DNA from 4 places in the Neobacillus sp. NPDC093127 genome. Region 3 is predicted to be linked to each of the others. Evidence: riboswitches for the same ligand, from Rfam matches in the RefSeq annotation. Region 3 holds a riboswitch; each other region holds the start of a gene.
What was found. Region 3 has a riboswitch for S-adenosylmethionine ahead of ACIQCO_RS18265 (LLM class flavin-dependent oxidoreductase). Riboswitches for the same ligand answer to the same signal wherever they lie in the genome.
Positions count from the first base shown of each region.

Region 1: linked by a shared signal. The riboswitch ahead of mtnK (S-methyl-5-thioribose kinase) and the one ahead of ACIQCO_RS18265 (LLM class flavin-dependent oxidoreductase) in region 3 are both predicted to bind S-adenosylmethionine.
Region 2: linked by a shared signal. The riboswitch ahead of ACIQCO_RS17145 (homoserine dehydrogenase) and the one ahead of ACIQCO_RS18265 (LLM class flavin-dependent oxidoreductase) in region 3 are both predicted to bind S-adenosylmethionine.
Region 4: linked by a shared signal. The riboswitch ahead of ACIQCO_RS16455 (sugar ABC transporter substrate-binding protein) and the one ahead of ACIQCO_RS18265 (LLM class flavin-dependent oxidoreductase) in region 3 are both predicted to bind S-adenosylmethionine.

Region 1 is NZ_JBIVOP010000001.1:623,258-626,970, forward strand. Features, by position in the region: gene ACIQCO_RS03110 (pyridoxal phosphate-dependent aminotransferase) at 21-1,199, opposite strand; SAM riboswitch class I at 1,440-1,595, shown strand; gene mtnK (S-methyl-5-thioribose kinase) at 1,701-2,885, shown strand; gene ACIQCO_RS03120 (ATP-binding protein) at 2,922-3,713, opposite strand, start outside.
Region 2 is NZ_JBIVOP010000012.1:153,496-157,208, reverse strand. Features, by position in the region: gene ACIQCO_RS17150 (glycosyltransferase family 2 protein) at 1-810, opposite strand, end outside; gene ACIQCO_RS17145 (homoserine dehydrogenase) at 915-2,147, opposite strand; SAM riboswitch class I at 2,223-2,332, opposite strand; gene ACIQCO_RS17140 (galactosyltransferase-related protein) at 2,599-3,713, opposite strand, start outside.
Region 3 is NZ_JBIVOP010000014.1:14,498-18,210, reverse strand. Features, by position in the region: partial or broken gene ACIQCO_RS18285 (vitamin B12-dependent ribonucleotide reductase) at 1-11, shown strand, start outside; gene ACIQCO_RS18280 (hypothetical protein) at 165-329, shown strand; gene ACIQCO_RS18275 (VOC family protein) at 664-1,101, shown strand; gene ACIQCO_RS18270 (S4 domain-containing protein) at 1,627-2,121, shown strand; SAM riboswitch class I at 2,269-2,372, shown strand; gene ACIQCO_RS18265 (LLM class flavin-dependent oxidoreductase) at 2,481-3,530, shown strand; gene ACIQCO_RS18260 (ATP-grasp domain-containing protein) at 3,546-3,713, shown strand, end outside.
Region 4 is NZ_JBIVOP010000012.1:8,095-11,807, reverse strand. Features, by position in the region: gene ACIQCO_RS16460 (sugar ABC transporter ATP-binding protein) at 1-684, opposite strand, end outside; gene ACIQCO_RS16455 (sugar ABC transporter substrate-binding protein) at 769-1,884, opposite strand; SAM riboswitch class I at 2,014-2,122, opposite strand; gene ACIQCO_RS16450 (MFS transporter) at 2,384-3,559, shown strand.

The DNA.
Region 1 (3,713 bases), on a different contig from region 3:
AAAAGAATAAAATGTCAACCCTATTTTTTAAATATTTCTAATCCACTTATTCTTCTGACAGCCTCTGCTAATCGCTCTTCTGATGATAATAAACCAACACGGACATAGCCCTCGCCAAAGTTTCCAAAGCCAATCCCCGGTGCCACCATGATATGTGCTTGTTCAAGAAGCATGGTTGAAAATTCCTCAGATGTATATCCATCCGGAACCTTAAGCCAGGCAAAAAATGAGCCTTTTGGGGCGGTGACATTCCAACCGAGCGATTGAAGGCCAGTAATTAACACATTTCGCCTCCGTTCATACAGTTCATTAAGTTCGTTTACACAATCCTGGGGACCCGTTAATGCAACGGCAGCCGCCTCCTGTACCGCTCCAAATAAACTGACGTATAGATGGTCCTGCAAAAGTTCAATTGCGGAAATGACAGTTTCATTCCCCACTGCAAATCCAACTCGCCAGCCCGCCATATTATAGGTTTTCGACAGCGTGTAGATTTCAATTCCCACTTCCTTCGCTCCATCTGCTTGTAAAAAGCTAACCGGTTTTACACCGTCAAAGCCAATCGCACCGTAAGCAAAATCATGGACGACGCAAATATCATTTTCATTGGCCAATTTGACAGTCTCCGTAAAAAACTCCATACTCGCGGTTGCTCCGGTAGGATTATTCGGGTAATTGAGAAACATTAATTTTGCTTTTGATAAAGCAGCCGAATCCAGTTCTTGATAATTCGGTAAGAAACCATTTTCCGCTCTTAAAGGCATCGTAACCATTTCCGCCTGTGCAAGGGCAATGCCTGACCAATAATCAGGATAACCCGGGTCGGGAACGAGGATGGTATCGCCTGGGTTTAATAAACACTGAGGAATCTCGACCAGCCCCGCTTTACCGCCAAATAAAATCGCCACTTCTTTGTTTGCATCAATGGTCACACCATATTCTCTTAAATAAAAATCTGCAGCAGCTTGTTTTAAGTAACCAAATCCTTGAAAGGGCGAATATTTATGGTTGAGCGGATTGGCCGCGGCTTCCTGAAGCTTTGCGACAATATGCGGCGGTGTTGGCTGATCTGGATTGCCTTGTCCTAAGTTAATCACATCATGGCCCGCGGCTATATATTCTCCCACTTTTTTAACAAGACCTGCAAAAAATTGTTTTGGTAGACTTTTCAATAGTTCCGATGACTGAAATTGCTTCATCGTTCTCACCTGCTTTTTTATTTTCAAATTATTGTTGAATTTCTAGTGACAAATGTTATAACTTTTATACTAGCTTGTAAAGAGAAAATTTCAAAAGAGGTGAAGATTCATGAAATTAAAGATTCCCTGTTCTTATCTTTTGGACGGATTGGCTTGTGGCTATAATAAAAAATATTGACACCAATTGCATAATCTTGGTATAGTTTTTATCAGATTGAAAAAAACTGAAAACTTTATTTACTCTTATCATGAGCTGGCTGAGGGATTGGCCCTTTGAAGCCCAGCAACCGACCGGAAAACCATTATGAAATGGGGCGCCTATTCGCGCCGGGGAAAACCCCCTAACAGGCACGGTGCTAATTCCAACAGAAGGATTGTCTTTCTGAGAGATAAGAGGTGCGAAGAGTAACCGTCTTCTAGCCTCTTTCAGATGAGAAAGAGGCTTTTTTAGTGCAGAAATTAGCACAGATAAGCCTCCACTAATTAGGAGGATTTATAGAAATGAGTCTATTAAAGCAAACAACTTATCAGCCATTAACCGAAACTACCGCCACAGAGATAGCCTTAGCATTAAACCTTTTTTCTGATAACACTAAACTTTCCTGTAAGGAGATTGGTGATGGGAATCTTAATTTAGTTTTTCATATTGTCGACGAAAAGAACGGAAAAGGCGTAATCATCAAACAAGCTCTTCCATATGCCAAAGTTGTAGGCGAAAGCTGGCCATTGACACTTAAAAGGGCAAAGATTGAAGCAGATGCCTTGAAAATATTCGGTTCTATTGCTCCAAATTATGTTCCAGAGGTTTACTATACTAATGATGTACTGGCCGTGACTGTCATGGAAGACCTCTCCCATCTTTTGATTGCGAGAAAGGGATTTATTAAAGGGGAAACCTACCCGCTTCTTTCCCAGCATCTGGGTGAATATCTGGCGAGAACACTCTTTTTCACATCCGATTATGGATTAAGTCCATCTGTAAAAAAAGAACAGGTTCAGCAGTTTATCAATCCTGAGCTTTGCAAAATCACCGAGGATTTAATTTTCACCGATCCATTCTTTGATGCAGAGACCAACGATTTCGAGGCTGGCTTGCGTAGTACAGTTGAGGCACTTTGGAAAGATGAGGAACTGAAATTTCATGTGAACGTATTGAAGAAAAGTTTTTTAACAGAAGCAGAAGTTCTCCTTCACGGAGATTTGCATACAGGAAGTGTTTTTGCCAATGATTCGGAAACAAAAGTTATTGACCCCGAATTTGCGTTTTATGGTCCCGCCGGATTTGATATTGGCCAGATATTTGCGAATCTCCTTTTCCAAGTCCTAGTGAACGAGCAAAAACAAGCTCTCTTTATCAATCATCTTGAAACAGTGTGGAATGTATTTGAAGAACAATTCACACGCCTTTGGAACACTGAAAATAAGGAACATTTAGCACTATCATCCGTATTCTTACACTACAATTTAGCTAAGTTTTTCGAGGATGCTCTTGGTTTTGCTGGCTGTGAGCTAATTCGGAGAACCATTGGACTCGCACATGTTGCCGATTTAGATAGTATTAATGAGGAGCAAACCAGATTAGCTGCCAAACGTAAAACGTTGGAGCTTGGAGGAATCCTTATCAAACAAAGGAAAGAAATCAAGAATTTTGGAGCTTTTATTGGTACGGTTAAAGGATTCCTTTAATCGAAAAAGCAATCCGATGTTATTCGGATTGCTTTTTTACTTTGGTATTGCAACATTGTTATCGTCAATTGGAAGGGTGATCCGAAAAATCGTCCCTTTTCCTTCTTCACTTTCAACGATTATGGTTCCTTTATGTTCTGCAATAATGCGAAAGCTTACCATTAATCCAAGGCCAGTACCTGAGTCCTTAGTTGTATAAAATGGTTCACCAAGCTTATTTATGATTTCTTTCGGTATTCCGCATCCTTCATCCTCAATCGAGATACTCATTCGATCCGCAAGTTTCTTAATAGTAATGGTTATATTCCCGCCTTCTGGCATAACCTCAATGGCATTTTTAATTAAATTAATAAAGACTTTTTTCAACTGATTTGGTTCGCAAAAAATAGGTGGAAGCTGTTCATTATAGTTCGTAACAAATTGAACATTGTGAAGGACCGCTTGTGCAGTGAGCAAGTCGACAGTCTCCTTCATGATTTGAGTTATTTCCTTCTCTTCATACCTAGTTGCTTGCGGTTTAGCAAGAATCAAAAATTCATTGATAATCGAATCAATTCGCTGAAGCTCCGAGGTAATAACCTGATAATACATCGAATGCTCTTTCATGATACTGCCTTCAAGTAATTGGATGAAACCTTTTAAGGCTGTCATCGGATTGCGAATTTCATGGGCAATTCCTGCCGCTAGTTCGCCAATCACATTTAAGGTATCTGATTTTCGCAGATGCTCCTGCATTTCCATCTTTTCCGATATATCCTTAAAAACGGTAAAATTCAACCCCTCAACGATTTCCGCTTTTGAGGAATATTCAAAGTACCTTTTTTTTCC
Region 2 (3,713 bases), on a different contig from region 3:
CATCCACGGAAACGCAAAACCGGTTAACTTTTCATCAAAATTTCTAGTTATTTGTTGTAACCATGGGTAGCCTTTAAACGCTAAATCCTTGAAAGTCTTTCTTGTAATATCGCTTTTTTCTATTAATGGATATGGTTCTTTAAATGGAGTTTTATACGCTTGGAATCGACGATATATTTCTTGATTATTTTTTGCTAAGTCAGCGATTGTGTTTAATTTTCGCTTTGAGAAATCGGGGAAAATACATGAAAATAGCGCTTTAGTATACATGGCTCCAGACACGATCACGTTATCTTTGGATTGGTGATAGTTATAATGATTTTCAACAAAATCAGGTTCTGTTATCATTTCCGCATCAAGAAAGATAAGAATTCTCCCCCTTGCGGAACGAATACCTAAATTTCTCCCCTTCGCTCTTCCAAGCTTTTCATTGCTGAAAATATATTTAAAATGATAGGGCGGTGTATAGTTTAATAGTTTTTCTTTCGTTTGGTCTGTTGAAGCATCATCAATAAGAATCACTTCCATTTTATCGGGATTAAAGGTTTGAAGTTCGAGAGAGTAGAGGGTAAATAAATTTAGCGGATATCTATTTTGGGATGGAATGATGATACTGACTTCAATATCTTGGGTGGTGTTATTTTTTGAAATTAGGGTTTTTTGGGGACTTTGCAAATCTTTTTCGGTTCTCTTCCCTAGGATACTTCTTGACCATTTATAGCTATTTCCTGACATGACATACTCCTTCATTTTCTTTTTTAAAATAACCAGTCCAATTAGTCGTGCTTTTTCACAATATATGAATGTCATTTTAATTTGACTAAACTCCTCCCTATAAAAGAGCAATTCATGCTCTATTTTATAGGGAAAAGGAGCGGAGTGGCGCATAAGCGATTTAGAATGACCAATTTGGATTAAAGTGCTGTTAATGCTTTATCTTTCGTTTCCAACTCATATTCTCCCAATATTGGATAATAGCATAGTGCCTTTTGTTGACTAACCAGCTGTTCAACATCTTTCTTAGTCGCTTGGATGATATACGTCTCTTCAGAAGCTTGTTCAATCCATAAAATCGAAGGATTTAGCTGTTTTTTGGCAAATCCATGTACAAGCCAAGTTTCTTTTTCCTGCGGATTTTCCGATACAGAAATGGCTGCCGGAGCCGGAGTTACAGTCCTTTTGGCAGGATGACTTTGACAGACATACACCAAATCTTCAATTATTGCACTGGCAGTCGGATACATTCCAGCGCCTGGCCCCTGGAGGGTGATTCTTCCGACAATATCCGAGAAAACATTTACAGCATTCTCTACTCCCTCGACATGGTAGAATGGATGTTCATTTCCAACAAGAACAGGTTTAACTGACGCCTTTATTAGACCTCCTGCCCTAGTAAGGCTGGCAATATGTTTGAATCGAAGACCTAATTTTTCAACGGCTTCAATTAATCCACTTGTTATTGAAGTAATCCCCTCCCGCTCGACATCCTGCCAATTTGGTTCTTCCCCAAAAGCGATACGGCTCAGGATCATCGTTTTATAAAAAGCATCATAGCCTTCAACATCATTAGTTGGATCTGCCTCCGCAAAGCCATTCACTTGTGCCGCCAGTAAACTTTCAGCAAAAGACTGCTTTTTCACGCGCATTTCAGTCAAAATAAAGTTCGATGTCCCGTTAAGAATGCCTTGGACTTGCTGGACACGATTTATTTTTAATAACTGCCTTAGCGTTTGAATGACCGGAATTCCCCCTGCGACCGTTGCTTCAAAGCCCAAGGAAACATGATTCTCCTCCGCAAGATTTAACAACTCTTTCCCGTGGTGGGCAAACATTTCTTTATTGGCAGTGATAATATGACAGCCGCGCTCGATTGCCTTTTTCAAAAATGTAAATGTTGGTTCTTTGTCGACAATGGCTTCGACCACAATATCAAGCTGGGGCAGCTCAAGGATTTCTGCAAAATTGTTCGTAACCATGACCCCTTCTCTAATCTCCCGTTCTTTATGCTTGTTTTTGATAAGGACTGCAGCCACTTCAACCTTTTTTCCCAAGACAGCTGCTAACTCATCGGCATGGGATTGTATCGTCCTATATACTCCTTCACCAACCGTTCCAAAACCAAGAATTGCTACTTTAATTACTGACATGTATATCCACCCTTTCAAATGGCTTAATGATCAAATGAGAAAAACCCTCTTCATAAGAAGAGGGTTAGTTTCCTCCTCTTATCTTCCAGGTTAAATAACCTGCTGGAATTAGCACCTTTTCAAGGATTACCTTGATGGTTGCCGGGCTTCATCGGGCCTAGTCCCTCCGCCGCTCTCGATAAGAGTATAAATTTATGCGTCACCATTTTATTATTAGAATTCATTTTAGTCGAAATAATTTGAAGTGTCAATAAATTGCGAATCCACATCTAAAAAATTTGGTGCAATTTGATAAAAACCGAACTAAATTTATAGGTAAGTTAATCTCTTTAGCAAGACAGATTCTTGATTTATGAAACACAATGTACTTCATCGTCATTATATGTTTTATAAAGAGTGATTGATAAGGGAGAATACCTATATTTTCAAGCAAAAAAAAATTGGCTATTGGTCATAGTACAGACCAAGGGTAGCCAGGTGCTTTGTTGTCTCTTAGCCAAAATCCAACTCCACCAGTTTTTAATTTACAGACTACTACATATTGCCCTGAATTATTTTCAAAAAAAAGAGGTTTTCCCGTTACACCTTTAGCAAACGTCTTACTTTTACGCCACTTTCCATTAGAGTCTTGCCAATAATGGGTCAAAGAAGAACCTGACCGGACAATAAGCTCTAGGTTACCAAACATACTTTTGATTGGAATGGAAATTGTATAATTATTTGGATTATCTTCATACCATGGATATTTCTTATTTTTATATTTTTTTGTATTATGTTTATTTTCAATATGCAGGGATTCAATTAATTCATTTTTATAACCGTCTAAATTATCACGATTGTTCAAATGACCACTATTTTTAGTTTCAATGTTTTCTAAAGTATTTTTCCGTTCATAAATGAGTTTGGTCATTTTTTTCTTGTTTCCACTTGCATGGATATAGCGACCGAGAAGCTCAGCATTCGCTTTACCATGTGGATTTGTTTGATAGTTTGAACTAGGGTGCCATAAGTGAAATAATTTCCCTTTAATATTTACGATTTCTCCGCAAAGCGTACGGACAGCATGTGAAAACGCATCATCTTCACCCCCCCAACCAATAAACCGTTCATCAAAACCACCAACTGCTTCAAAGTTTACTCGAGGAATGACAAAGAGTTTTCCTGCAAATCCTTCATAAACCCAATTTGATTTACTACATTCTTCATACTTTACATCAATTGGCCACTTTGGTTTTGTTTTAAGTAATCTTTCAGTACCTTGCCATTCAATATTATATACTTCAGTAAAAGGGACTACCCATGCTGCTTTATCAAGTAATTTTATCGCTTCCACAATAATATTGGAGTTATAAACAACATCCGCATCAGCTATTACAAAAATATCTTTTGTTGCTTTTTTAGCTGCCAAGTTTACAGCCTTAGATTTATTAATGTCCTCGCCATTGATTAGTCCCAAACATAATTCAGCTTCGGGCATCATACGAGCATAATATCTTTTAATCCATTCAAAAGCCTTCGCTCTTGGACCATTGTCAGTTTGGAAAGGTACAATTATTGAAACGTTTT
Region 3 (3,713 bases):
GCGGTCTATAAAGAATTCAAAGTGGGATGGATGTGACTTTAAAATAAAGATTGATTTTTTACAATAAAGATTGATAATTGACAATAAAGTTTGATAAAAAATAACCCATTTGGTTTTCTATACCAAATGGGTTATTTTTGTTTTTTCAGAAAATGGAAAGGTGAGTGAATGAATGTCTAAACGCCCCTGAAGGTAGCATTAAATTTATTGCTGAAGATGCCACTACAGCTTTAGAAAAATGTAAACTAGAGAGAGATGCGCAATCGGGCGCTATTGTTGAAGATTACAGTGAGAAAATTATCATCCCTTGTCTTCCCGATTTGGTTTAAAAAGTGTGACTTTTTATTATGTAGAGTGTGTCTATAAGTGTGACTAAAAATGAGAAAAATATGGTAACGGACATTTTGTTCTGCCGATAAGTTTATCGGCAGATTTTTTGCGAATTATGTACTCCACTATTTCAAATGCAAAAGCGAGGGGGAACAAGATGCACAACTTTTTAAAAGGTTTATGAGCGGAACAGAAGAGAATGTGAAGGATTTTACTTAAGCTGGGGCAGTTTAGTTGAAGAAGGATATTTTCTGTTTTAAGCGAATTAAAATTACAAACAAACCTTAAACGAATACAGGTATTGAAATAACAGGAACATAGGAGGTATGAGATATGAAGATCAATAGAATAGATCATGTGAGTATAAACGTAAATAATATTTCAGAGGCTAAAGCGTTTTTTCTTGATTTAGGACTTGAAGTGCAAGCGGAATGGGAATTGGATGGAGAACAGTTGGACAGAATAGTTGGGCTTAATGATGTTAAAACGGCATGTGTAGGATTGGGGATGCCAGATGGTCAGGCATGGATAGAGCTAGTCAAATTTTATACGCCGTCAGATGAAAAAGATATTCAGCAACCTTTTGCAAATACGCTGGGTATCCGACATATTTGCTTTGCTGTTGAAGATATTGAAGCTATTGTTGCAAAATTGAAAAAGAAGGGCACAGAAGTCTTTAGTGAGATACAGCAATATGAAGAAAGTTATAAGCTATGCTACGTTCGTGGTCCAGAGGGAATTATTTTAGAGTTGGCGGAGAAAATCAGATAATTATTGAATGGGACTTTAAATGATTTAGATATCCAACTTTAAAGATTTTTTCTTAAACTATCGGGTCGTTAGTTTAGGTTGAAGGTCGCTGCGGCGGTCTTTTTCCTTTTTGTACTATCGAAGCAGAATAGTGAGATAAGATAATGAGGGCTGACTAATGGGATTTTGAGGAGTTACTTGGGATAGAAGAAAGTAAACGTTTGCATTTAAATGTAATTATGCGGTAAAATGAGAATAACTCTATTTGGATAGAAAGGATACAGGAGAACACGTATGCCAAAATTTACTTTGTAATGATCAATAAATTGGATAGCATCACCCTCAAAAAACAATGTTTTTTTCTCAGGGGGTAGTATGCCCATTTTTCTCATTACAAAGGAACCAAGCAACCCTGTAGTCTCGATGCGAAAGGAGGTCCTTGTGTAGGATCTCCTTTTTAATTTTTTCAATTTAATTTTATACCTCGCTGCAAGATATCCAAATAGATGCTTGCGTTCCTTTATCTTATTAAGAGGTGAAGGATTAATGTTAAATATAGCATTCCACTGGAAACTTTCTCAAATACCAGAACGAGCTGTAAAGAAGCACTGCAAAATGTGTGGCAGATTATCAGTTTTTACGGACACCAATGTGCGAAGGCATAACGCAAACGGAAAAAGCATATACAAATATGCGATTTATAAATGCGAAAAAAATCATACGTGGAACAAAAAGTTAGCTATTTATAAAACGTTCTCTGAGCATGTTGCTGAAATTGAGGAGCAGAAAGAAGAATATTCAATTATGTCAGCCATACCAATAACCAGCTTAGCAGAACAAGGAGTAAAGGTGATACACATTGTACTAGATGATGTGATAGGAAAACATCGAATTGATAAAGTGCTTGCAAACCAAATTGAGGATTGGAGTCGATCACAGATCATAGGAAAGATTGAAAAAGGAACGATTCAATTAAATGAACAAGTCATTAAACCTAGTTCAAGATTGTCAAAGGGAGAACGCATTTCCATTTTCATTTGATGAAAAACATTTAGCAACCGAACTAAACTTTAAAACCTTTCCGTGTCTATAAGTAGTTATTTAGAGTTTAGAAATATTTGATTGACAATTTGATAAATTTAAACTATTATCACTTTAGTTAATTAAAAAATTGAATGTACATTTTTCTTCTTATCCAGAGAGGTGGAGGGACTGGCCCTTTGAAGCCTCGGCAGCAGGTTCTTATGAATACTGTGCCAATTCCATCAAGCACACTGCTTGAAAGATGAGAAGAGGGTAATAAAACTCTCTTCTTAGGAGGAGAGTTTTTAATTTATACATAAATCCAACTTAAATAATAGGAAAACTATAGAATTAGAATAGTAGAGGAGAGAATACAAATGAAATATGGTTTTTGGTTACCGATTTTTGGAGGCTGGTTACGTAATGTGGAGAATGAAAATATGCCGCCTACCTTTGATTATGCAAAGAAAGTAATACAATCTGCTGAAAAATGGGGATACTCAACTACCTTAATAGCTGAATTATATTTAAATGATATAAAAGGACCGGAGCATGACTCACTTGAAGCTTGGTCTACAGCAGCAGCCCTTGCAGCAGTGACGGAAAAAATTGAAATTATGACTGCGATTCGCCCTGGTTTTCATAATCCTGCTGTAGCGGCCAAAATGGCAGCAAATATTGATCAAATCAGTAATGGGCGTTTTACTCTTAACGTTGTTTCTGCTTGGTGGGCAGAAGAAGCACGTCAATATGGGGGTATTTTTACAGAACATGATGAGCGTTACGCTCGTACCGAAGAGTTTATTGATGTACTAAAAGGTTTATGGACAGAAGAAACCTTCAATTATTCTGGTCAATATTACGAATTAAAGGATGCGAAGCTTGCACCGAAACCTGTTCAAGGACCAAACCCGATTCTTTATGCAGGCGGTGAAAGTGAAAAAGGTAAGCAAACCATAGCGGAAAAATGTGATGCTTATGTTATGCACGGTGGTACAGTTGAAGAGATTGATCAAAAAATAACCGATATGAGGGCACGCCGTGAACAAACTGGCAGTGCGCCATTTAGTTCATTTGGCATGGCTGCTTATGTTATTTGCCGTGATACAGAAGAAGAGGCTCTGGCTGAGCTTGAAAAAATCACGACTGTGAAAGACACTAGCGGATATGCTGGCTTTAAAGATTTCACTACTAAATCACAATTAGAGCAACAAATCCAATTACAGGATTACTCTGTATCCAATCGCGGCCTGCGACCGAACTTAGTAGGAACACCTGAGCAAATTGCAGATCGAATTTTACAATATGAAGAAGCTGGCATAGATTTATTGCTATTGCAATTTTCACCTCAATTAGAGGAAATGGAACGCTTTGCAAAGCAGGTTATACCGTTAGTTGAACAAAAACGTAGTTTAATAAAGAACTAGTGAGGGGACATAATGATGAGCAAGGTATATGTGATACATGAAAATAGTGAGTGGACAGTTCATTTAACAAAAAGGTTAGCGGAACTTGGTGTTCCTTATGAAGAATGGCATTTGGACGAAGGAACGCTAGATTTATCAAAAGAGCCGCCAGAAGGAATCTTCTATAGCCGAATGAGTGCATCT
Region 4 (3,713 bases), on a different contig from region 3:
GGAGGTTGTGGCGGCAACCTGCTCTTTTACAACAAACTCACCATTTCGCATTACCGTCACTTCATCACAGATTTCAAATATTTCCGGCAGGCGGTGTGAGATAAAGATAATCCCGACATCTTGTTTTACTAGTTCACGAGTAATCCTGAAAAGCTCGCTCGTTTCGGTATGGCTCAATGGTGCAGTCGGTTCATCCAAAATGAGAAACTTGCACTGATTGGAAACAGATCTTGCGATTAAAATCATTTGTTTTTCAGCAAGTGACAACTCGCTCACCAGCGTCTTCGTTGAAAGTCTAATATTCATACTGGACAATATTTGCGCCGCTTTTTGATGAATTTCCTTCCATCTCATCCATTGTCGTTTTCCCATGTTATGAACGGTGTCCAGCAGCATGATATTTTCAGCCACGGTTAAATAAGGAATAAGGGCCGTATCTACCTCCTGATAAACAATTTGAATACCAGCATTCTGGGCATTTTTCGGGGAACGAATTTTCAGGTCTTGCCCATTCATCGTTATCTCGCCGGTATAGTGGTCATAGGCTCCGGAAAGAACCTTCATTAACGTTGATTTTCCCGCACCATTTGCCCCTATTAAGGCATGAATTTTCCCCGTTTCCATCGAAAAATTGACCTGGTTTAACGCCTTCACGCCTGGAAATTCAATTGAGATATTTTTCATTGCCAAAGTTGAACTCGTCAAAATGCCACCCCCTATCAAAACGACACTCCCTTAATCGATAGAAAAAGAGAGTGCCAGCCTAAATTACTTTTTATAATGCTTCTTCAACGTTTTCATCCAATCTTCTTCAAAGGCCGTGGACTGGCCCCAGCTCGGGATGATTTTTGAAAGATTAACCATGTTCACTGGATCCTTAGAGTCCTGAAGATTTTTTTGGGAAACAAGTGATGCTTCTAAGTCATAGGTTTTAGGTGTTTCTTCGCCAGCCAGTTTTTTCGCAAGTAATCTCATGTCGACAGCGCCGATTAATTTAGGATCGACAGCGGCTGTATACTTCCAGGCACTGCCTTTTCTTTGGATATCCTGCAAGTCCGCATTGGAAACATCAATTCCATAGATTTTCACTTCTTCACGACCTGCTTCTTTAAGCGCACGTGCAGCGCCAATCGCAAAGGCATCCCACGTAGCAAAGATTGCGTCAAGTTTGCCCTTAGGGTATTTGTTCAACATCGCTGCAACAGCATTTTGCGTTTGCACACTTGTATCCGCTGCCGCTACGCCAAATCGTTCCACTTCTTTAAGCCCGGGGTTTTTCGCAAGCACGTCCTGATAAACTTTGTTCCGACGGACCATTGGCGGGAAGCCATCTACCCAAAGATAAGCAATATTAGCTTTACCCTTCGTATCCTTTATGAGCTGGTCTAGAGCTAAGGTTGCTAATGCTTCATCATCCTGAGAGGTAAGCGTCACGCCTTCAACATTCGCCAAGTTCGGATTCGAGTCAAATGCAACTACACTTTTTCCTTTTTCTACGATTTTCTTTACATCGTTTACAGTGGCATCGTCGTCACCGTGTGAAATGATAAATCCATCATAATTCTGATCTAATGCCTGATTGATGGCATCGTGGAATTTCGCTGTGTCCCCATTTGCTGTAAACACGTCTACCTTTATCCCCAATGATTCTCCTTCTTCTTTTGCCCCGGCTAAGAATTGGGCTGTATGGTCGTCACCGCCAATTTTACGGATGACCTTGATTTTCAACTGATCACCTTTGGAAAATGCCTCCGGTACCCCTTCAAGGGAAACCTTTTTATTGCTGCTTGTTTGTTTTGTTTCTCCACCTGAAGCACAGCCTGTGAGTAATAGAGTTGCTGCCAATGCTGATACGAGCGTAGTTTTTAATAAATTCCTTTTCATCTTTGAAACTCCCCCTTTTTACTTCTTACCAATTAACACATTATTCCTATTGGAAAGGTTAGCTTTTATGTAAAATAAAAAACCTCTCCAGAAAAGAGAGGTTTCATCACAAATAGACGGATTACTCCTCTCTTATCTCTCAAAACAATTACTTGTTTTGCAGGATTTAGCACCAATTCCTTGTCGGAACGGTTGCTGGGCGTCATCGGGCCAGTCCCTCTGCCACTCTTGATAAGAGAACGTATTATTCATTTAAAGTATTAAACTTAATTTAAACTCCTATTAACAAGTTGTCAATAGTGTTTTGAATATTTTTAATAAAGTGATATCCAAAACCCCTACATTTAGGGAAAAATAACACAAGTTTCAATTTAAGTGCTATCGCTTTATAAACAATTGAAATTTCGGTATGATAATATTTAGTAAATCGAAATAAATTTTAGAAAGAAGTGTTAATTACTTGAACCAGCAGGAAAGTGCAAAACGTAATTTACTGATCATGTGGTTTGCCAACTTCTTTGTAGCCGGAAGTATGACGATGGTTATGCCGTTTATTTCGTTGTACATTGAGTCATTTGGTGATTTTTCCGAAACATATGTCCAACATTGGTCAGGGTTAACATTTGCAATTACATTTGTATCCGCCTTCCTTTTCTCACCTATTTGGGGAAGAATTGGCGACCGCTTTGGGAGGAAAAAAATTCTAATCTTTTCCGGATTAGGAATGGCCTTATCGATTTTTCTTATAGGCTATGTCCATTCCGTTTGGCAGCTATTTATGCTCCGGTTTTTCATGGGATTCTTTTCGGGATTTATCCCGATGTCACAAGCTTTTATTTCAACGCAAACACCGAAACAGGTTGCCGGAAGGGTCCTTGGGACATTGCAAACCGGGAGCATCACTGGTTCGTTGTTAGGGCCGATGTTAGGCGGAATATTGGCAGATTCCCTTGGCTATTCCACCACCTTTAAGTGGACCTCCATTTCCATATTCATCTCGGCCCTCCTTGTCATTGCCACAAAAGAATTTCTACTTGAAGCCAAAAAGGGCACAAAATCCCATTATTCAAGCAAGGAAGTATTGAAGCATATTACGCGCAATCCCGTATTATTAACCGTGCTGCTAATCTCTGCTCTTGTCCAGATTGCACACTTTAGCATCCAACCGATTTTGTCCTTATTTGTTAGTAATCTGCACGGCCCAGCAAATATTGCCTTTTATTCAGGGATTGCGTTTTCCGCCGCAGGTCTAGGGAATTTAATGATGTCGAGGAATTGGGGGAAAATTGCTGATAAGTATGGCTATATCAAAATACTGATCATTCTTCTTTTCTTGGCGGGAATTGTCTACCTGCCGGGAGCAGCCGTTACAAGTTTTTGGCAGCTTGTCATCATCCGCTTCGCTCTCGGTGTCACGATTGGCGGCATTATTCCTGTGCGGATTGCTTATATCCGCCAAGAAGCACCGATTGCGATGCAAGGGGAGGTACTTGGCTACAATACTAGTTTAAGGTTCCTTGGGAATATCATCGGGCCGTTATTAGGTGGATTCGTATCCGGCTCCTTTGGATTTTCCGCGGTATTTATCAGTACAAGTGCCTTATTGGTTATCAGCGGTTTTATTTTACTTGTCTCCATGCAGCGAAATCCAAAACTTGTAAAGCATACAGCATAACAGCATCGGATCATTCTTATCCTGTCCGAATAAGCTTCTGATTCAGACATATGCGAATCAGCCGTTTTTGGAGGTTATTGAAAAAAAGAGCAGGGCAGCTAAATGCAGAGGCGGCCCTGTTCTCTTTTATCGACAAATTACCGGGGAAATAACG